One region of the Pseudomonas sp. F-14 TE3623 genome, then DNA from elsewhere that is predicted to be linked to it. Evidence: riboswitches for the same ligand, from Rfam matches in the RefSeq annotation. Region 1 holds a riboswitch; the other holds the start of a gene.
The links. A riboswitch is a leader RNA that binds a small molecule or an ion and turns the genes downstream of it on or off. The one in region 1 is predicted to bind cobalamin.
Positions count from the first base shown of each region.

Region 2: another riboswitch for cobalamin. It lies ahead of cobO (cob(I)yrinic acid a,c-diamide adenosyltransferase); the one in region 1 lies ahead of AB7M29_RS21735 (CbtB domain-containing protein).

Region 1 covers NZ_JBRJHM010000001.1:4,701,293-4,704,689, reverse strand. The annotation lists gene cobM (precorrin-4 C(11)-methyltransferase) at 1-12, opposite strand, end outside; gene AB7M29_RS21745 (cobalamin biosynthesis protein) at 95-508, opposite strand; gene AB7M29_RS21740 (CbtA family protein) at 505-1,212, opposite strand; gene AB7M29_RS21735 (CbtB domain-containing protein) at 1,224-1,430, opposite strand; cobalamin riboswitch at 1,552-1,779, opposite strand; cobalamin riboswitch at 1,967-2,180, shown strand; gene cobW (cobalamin biosynthesis protein CobW) at 2,282-3,343, shown strand; gene cobN (cobaltochelatase subunit CobN) at 3,347-3,397, shown strand, end outside.
Region 2 covers NZ_JBRJHM010000001.1:2,621,510-2,624,906, reverse strand. The annotation lists gene AB7M29_RS11970 (cobyrinate a,c-diamide synthase) at 1-1,037, opposite strand, end outside; gene cobO (cob(I)yrinic acid a,c-diamide adenosyltransferase) at 1,048-1,659, opposite strand; cobalamin riboswitch at 1,740-1,970, opposite strand; gene AB7M29_RS11960 (hypothetical protein) at 2,125-2,709, shown strand; gene AB7M29_RS11955 (PQQ-dependent sugar dehydrogenase) at 2,778-3,397, shown strand, end outside.

The sequences.
Region 1 (3,397 bases):
GTAGACGGTCATCGTCGTTTCCTGTCAGAAAAAGGGTATGGGCACGCTTCAGATGAAGATTGCTCATGATCGAAGACGGGGATTATCGGGGATTTTACGCGGCGCTGGCCAATGCAAGGGTGGCCTGGGCGTATTTTTGTCGTGGAATCAGTAACTTTGCCGGTGCCTGAGCCAACTGTTCGGCCAATGCCAGCGCGGCACTTTCCGCTACGCCGTAACAGCCGGTGCGTTCGAACGCGATGTCCGAGTGGTGGCTGAGTTGTGGTTCATAACCGGCCAATTGTTCGCTGCTGAAATACATCAACGGCAATGCCAGCTGTTCGGCCAGTTCGATCAGGGCGGGCTCTTCGCGCTTGAGGTCGATGCTGGCCAGGGCCTTGATCTCACGAAGCTCGATTTGATGGGCCTGTAACGCCTGATCAAGTAGCGCCCGCAGCGTGCTGACGGGGCAGCCGCGCTGGCAGCCCAGGCCGACCACCAGGGTCGGCGCTGCGCTGACGTCAGTCATGCGGAGTATTGGCCATCGCTTTTGCGGCGGAACAACCAGGCGCTGATCAGGCCCAGGGCCAGCCAGAACGCCATGTTGGTCAGCTGCGAAGCGATTTTGAACTGCGCTTCCAGGGCTTCCGGAGCCAGCATGGAGTGCACTTCCGGTTGCGGCGCACCGATCACATGAGGCACAGCCAGGATCGCCACGCCGAGGATCTTCATCAGCCAGTGGCGGCTGAACACGATCAGCGCGATGCCGACAGCAGTGGACGCTGCCGTGCCAATCCACCAGATCTGCCGTTGCGCCAGATCCGCAGCAGCAGTGCCCGGCAGCTCAGGTGGCAGGCCGAGGGTTGGCGCCAGCACGAACGTCGCATAACCGGCCAGCCCCCAGAGCAGGCCCTGAGAGGTACGGCGTGGGGCGCGCAAGGTGTAGAGGCCCGCGAGCATCAAAGCGAAACCGACCGCTACCACCAGATTGCCGCCGGTGGTCGACAGCACGCGCTGCCAGCCGTCTTCCGGCTCCCAGGCTTCGGCATCGTGGGTGTGAGCGGTGACAGCACCCGCGGCGTGCTCGTGAATTTCAACAGCGGCCGGCTCGGATTTTTCGTAGGTTTCGGCCTGCAAAATCAGCGGGGCCACCCAGAAGCTTTGCAGCAGGGTCAACAGCAGGGCGGCCAGCAGCCCGGCGAAACCTGCGGTTTGCGCAATACGCTTGATCATGTCAGCAGGTCTCAATGGCACGGAAAGGCGGAGCTGTGACGGGTGTCGTGCGCGGCGTTGTGCACTGCTTCGATGTGCGAGAAACCGGCGAAATACACAAGGCACGCGCCAAGGATCGACGCACAAAAAGCGGCGGTCAGGCGTTGGCTCAGGGTAGTAGTGGTGCTGATCGTGATCTTTTTATCGGTGTTGCTGCCGGTGCTGCTGATGATCGACATGGCGCTTCCCTCTGGTCTGTCAGCGGGTGAATAGAGCGCATGAAAACCTCCGCACGCCGGGGCACACAGAGATTTCGAACAGCGCCCGCCCACCGCGGGTTTGTTATTCAGTGAACGTAAAAGTCACTTTGTGTTGCGGGCCGGTCTCCGGGCTCGCGAGGGGCAGGGCTTGCGCCGAAACCTGCAAGCATCACCTTCCCATGCCGTATGACGGGCACAGTGGATCTGACGCTTCACTCGCTTACCGTTGCGGGGGCAGCACCGGACTGACATGGCTTTAGAGTAAAGCACATGATTCACCGGTTTCCCGTTTCACCCTGTGAAGGGCACCCGTAACAAGGTGTGTAGGAGAGCATGGGCGGGGGTTGGGCGTCAATTGGCAAGGGTTCTCACTTGGATACCGAGTCGCTCCTTTCGCGAGCAAGCCCGCTCCCACAGGGGAACGCATTTCAAATGTGGGAGCGGGCTTGCTCGCGAAGGCGTCGGCTCAGGCGCCACAGAACTCAGGTGGACATTGACCCGCCCCCACACGATGCGTAGCCTTGCGCTTTCGAGGTTCTTCGGCGTCTGCCGAAGCTAAGAAGGGAACGCGGTCGAAGCCGCGGCTGCCCCCGCAACTGTGAACGGTGATGTTCGCTGCCACGCCACTGCAAGCCCTGATCCATCAGGTTCGCGGGAAGGCGCAGCAAACGCCAGTCGAACGATTGGCACACCGTCAGCCAGGAGACCTGCCTCGACACAGATTCTCACTACAACCGGGCGGGGTGATCCGGTGGCGGAACTCTTGCGCGCGTGCACCTGCCGCTGCGATTGTCGTCCCGTATGCCCGCCACCTTGCCAAAGGGCATCCGATGAAAACACTGGCCAAACTCCCCGTCACCATCGTTACCGGCTTCCTCGGCTCGGGCAAAACCACCTTGCTGCGCCACATGCTCGACAACGCCCAGGGCCGCCGTATCGCGGTGATCGTCAACGAGTTCGGCGAGCTGGGCATCGACGGCGAAATCCTCAAGCAGTGCTCGATCGGTTGCACCGAAGAAGAAGCCAACGGTCGCGTCTACGAACTGGCGAACGGCTGCCTGTGCTGCACGGTTCAGGAAGAGTTCTTCCCGGTGATGCGCGAACTGGTCGCTCGTCGCGGCGACCTCGACCACATCCTCATCGAAACTTCGGGTCTGGCCCTGCCAAAACCTTTGGTTCAAGCCTTCCAGTGGCCAGAAATCCGCAGCGCCTGTACGGTTGACGCGGTGATCACCGTGGTCGACAGCCCGGCCGTGGCTGCTGGCACCTTCGCTGCGTTCCCGGATCAGGTCGATGCCCAGCGCAAACTCGATCCGAACCTGGACCACGAATCGCCGCTGCACGAGCTGTTCGCCGACCAACTGGCCAGCGCCGACCTGGTGATCCTCAACAAGGCCGACCTGATCAGCGCTGAAGACCTGGCCCGCGTGCGCCTGGAAGTCGCCGAAGAACTGCCGCCAGCGGTGAAAGTCATCGAAGCCAGCAGCGGTCGTCTGCCACTGGACGTGCTGATCGGCCTGGGCGCCGGTTCCGAAGAACACATCGACAGCCGTCACAGCCATCACGATCATCACCACGAAGGTGAAGACGACCATGACCATGACGCGTTCGATTCCATCTCGATCGAGCTGCCACAAGCCGACGAAAGCCTGCTGATGGATGCGCTGACTCAATTGGTGGTCCAGCACGGCATCCTTCGCGTGAAAGGTTTTGCAGCAGTGCCGAACAAGCCGATGCGCCTGCTGATCCAGGGCGTGGGCACGCGTTTCGACAAACACTTCGACCGTCAGTGGGGCGCTGAAGAAGCGCGCACCACCCGTCTGGTGTTGATCGGTCAGGATCTCGACGCCGCTGCACTTGAAGCGCAATTGCGCGCTGCGCTCAGCGTTTAAACCATGCACCTGCTCAGGACCCAGCCCGGCGGTTTCGTGTCGGATGACAATATT
Region 2 (3,397 bases), 2.1 Mb from region 1:
AGCAAACCGACCAGTTCAGCGCGAGTGCCCTCGACATCGGTCAATGAGTCGAGCAAATACAGCATGCCGCCACACTCGGCGAGCAACGGTTTACCCGCCGCGTGATGAGCGCGGATCGCGGTCAGCATCGGCGTGTTTTGCGACAACGCCACATGGTGCAATTCCGGGTAACCGCCTGGCAAATACAGGCTGTCTGTCTCCGGCAATTCGGTGTCGCGGATGGGTGAGAAGAAAGACAATTCGGCGCCCATGGCCCGCAACAGATCAAGGCTCGCGCCGTAGGTAAACGCGAAAGCTTCGTCCCGGGCCACGGCAATCCGCACACCGGCCAGCAACGGTTCGGCGGCGATCATTTCAGGCGCGGCGAACTCCACGGCTGGCGGTAGAGCCACATCGCAACTGCTGGCCAAGGAGTCGGCCGCCGCATCGAGACGCAGGTCGAGATCATTCAGCTCGCTGGCCTGAACCAGACCGAGATGCCGACTCGGCAATTCGATCCCGGTCTCCCGGGACAAGGCGCCGTACCAGCGCAAGCCTTCAGTCAGGCTACCTTCGAGCAACTGCGCATGGCGCACGGTGCCGACCCGGTTGGCCAGCACACCGGCAAACGGCAAGTCCGGCTGATAACGCGCAAGGCCCAGGGCCAGCGCGCCAAACGTCTGCGCCATGGCGGTGCCGTCGATCACGCCGAGCACCGGCACACCGAAGTGCCGCGCCAGATCGGCGCTGGACGGCGTACCGTCGAACAGCCCCATGACGCCTTCAATGAGGATCAGATCGGCTTCGCCAGCGGCCTCCCACAATAGACGCCGACTTTCCTGCTCGCCGACCATCCACATGTCGAGTTGATAGACCGGTGCACCGCTGGCGCGCTCGAGAATCATTGGGTCGAGAAAATCCGGGCCGCATTTGAACACGCGAACCTTGCGCCCCTGATTACGATGCAAACGAGCGAGCGCGGCGGTGACGGTGGTCTTGCCCTGACCGGAGGCCGGCGCGGCGATCAGTACCGCCGGGCATTGACGATGGCTATTCATAAAGTGCAGCTCACAACTCGACGCCTTTTTGCGCTTTGATTCCGGCCTGGAAGGCGTGCTTGATCATGCCCATTTCAGTGACGGTGTCGGCCAGCTCGATCATCTCCGGTTTGGCGCCGCGACCGGTGACCACCACGTGTTGCATCGGCGGACGGGCCTGCAAGTCGCTGAGCACCTGATCGAGATCGAGGTAGCCGTGCTTGAGGGCGATGTTCAACTCATCGAGCACCACGAGGCCAATGGCCGGATCACGCAGCAATTCGCGGGACACCGCCCAAGCGGCTTCGGCGGCGGCAATGTCACGCTGGCGATCCTGGGTTTCCCAGGTGAAGCCCTCGCCCATCACATGAAAACGCACCTGCTCCGGGAAGCGCCGGAAGAACAGCTCCTCGCCGGTGCTGGTGCGCCCCTTGATGAACTGCACCACGCCGCACTGCATGCCGTGGCCCATGGCCCGCGAAAGCATGCCGAACGCCGAGCTGCTCTTGCCTTTGCCGTTGCCGGAAAGTACCAGCAGCAAACCGCATTCATTCGGCGAGTTGGCGATGCGTTCGTCGATCACCGCTTTTTTGCGCAGCATGCGCGCCAGATGGCGTTCGTCACGATCGGGGGTATCAGTCATGGGGAGCTCTCCGTTGAGGCTGGATAACGGCGGGCAGGCACAAGAATAGACGGCAAGAAGCCTGGCATCGCCCACCGTGATGCCGTTGGATGAATCAGGCCGGTCTCCGGGCTCATGAGCGGCTTTGCGCCTGACTGCGCGCCTTCCCATGTCGTTGACACAGTGGCTCAAGGCGCAGTCTTCACTCATTTACCGTTGCGGGGGCAGCGCCGGGATCGTGATCATTCTTCGCTGGAAGAAATTCACTCACCGGCTTCCCTGTTTCACTCTGTCGACCAAGGTCACAGAGCACCTGAAACAAGCCGCGAAGGTTAGAGGGTTGGGGGTGGAGCGTCAATTAAAGCCGGGGCGCCGCTGAGCGAATAACTGCCATCGATCAATTAACTGACGCCAATCTTGTGCCAAACTGCCAGCAGTGATATCAAAGAGCCACAACCTGACAACACAATAACAAGGGTGAGCCACATGCAAGGCATGATCATCAGCAATCCGAAGCTGGAATTCCTGCGGCCGGTGCTGGAACGCTGGTTTGACTGTATCGACCGCTTCAACGCCATACGCGGCGATAACGATACACCTTACTGGTACGACGAAAACGCCAACCTCGGCCTGCTCTCCGCCGCGGCCTGGATGGCAGAAATGGTCACGCTACAACAAACATCCACGCGCAAACAGACCGAAGAAGGCGAACGCAACGCCCGCGCCGATCTGTTTATCGCCAGCAGCGAAGAACGCGCGTATCTCCAGGCCACCCAGCGCTGGCCGCGAGTCAATAACCTGAACCTGACCCAGGCACTGGCAGACATCACCAGTGACGCGAAGCGAATCAGCTACGCCAGCGATCTGAAACTCGGCTGTCTGTTTGTCGCACCACAAAAAGCCCAGCACAGCGCCACCCCGGAAGAACTCCAGGACATGGTCGACGACCTGCAAAAGGAACATACCTGCGCCGTGGCCTGGTATTTCCCTTACGCCTACCGCAAGTTGCGTAATGAAGCCGGCAACTACCATCCAGGCATCGCTATTTTGCTCAAGGAAGCCCGCGGCTGACCGGTTGAACCATCGAGCGTCTACGCTTCTCTATGATTACGTCCATGCATTCATAGGGAAGATCAGTAATGCGCAAACCCCAGCTCGTTTTCATCATCGCGCTCGCCGGAGGGCTCGCCGCCTGTGGTGAAACCTCCAGCCTGCAAGTCTCGGATGGCACAGGCCCCTCGCCCAAACTGCCAGAACCGAATAAAACCCTGATCCCGACGGTGAACATCGCCCCGGCGATTGGCTGGCCTGAGGGTAAGAAACCCGTCGCCGCGGCAGGGACTCAAGTGGCGGCGTTTGCCGAAGGCCTCGAGCACCCGCGCTGGCTCTACGTATTGCCCAATGGCGATGTTCTGGTAGCCGAAACCAACGCGCCGCCCAAACCCGATGACGGCACAGGCATTCGCGGTTGGGTCATGGGCAAAGTCATGGGCCGTGCCGGTGCCGGCGTCCCCAGCCCGAACCGCATCACCCTGCTGCGGGACAAGGACCACGATGGCGTCGCCGAAACCCGCACGGTATTCCTGGAAAACCTCAACTCGCCATTCGGCATGACCCTGGTCGGCAATGACCTGTACGTCGCCGACACTGATCGTCTGCTGCGTTTCCACTACGAAAACGGCGAGACAGCGATCAAGGCGCAGCCGATCAAGGTGGTCGATCTGCCGGGCGGTACACTGAATCACCACTGGACCAAAAA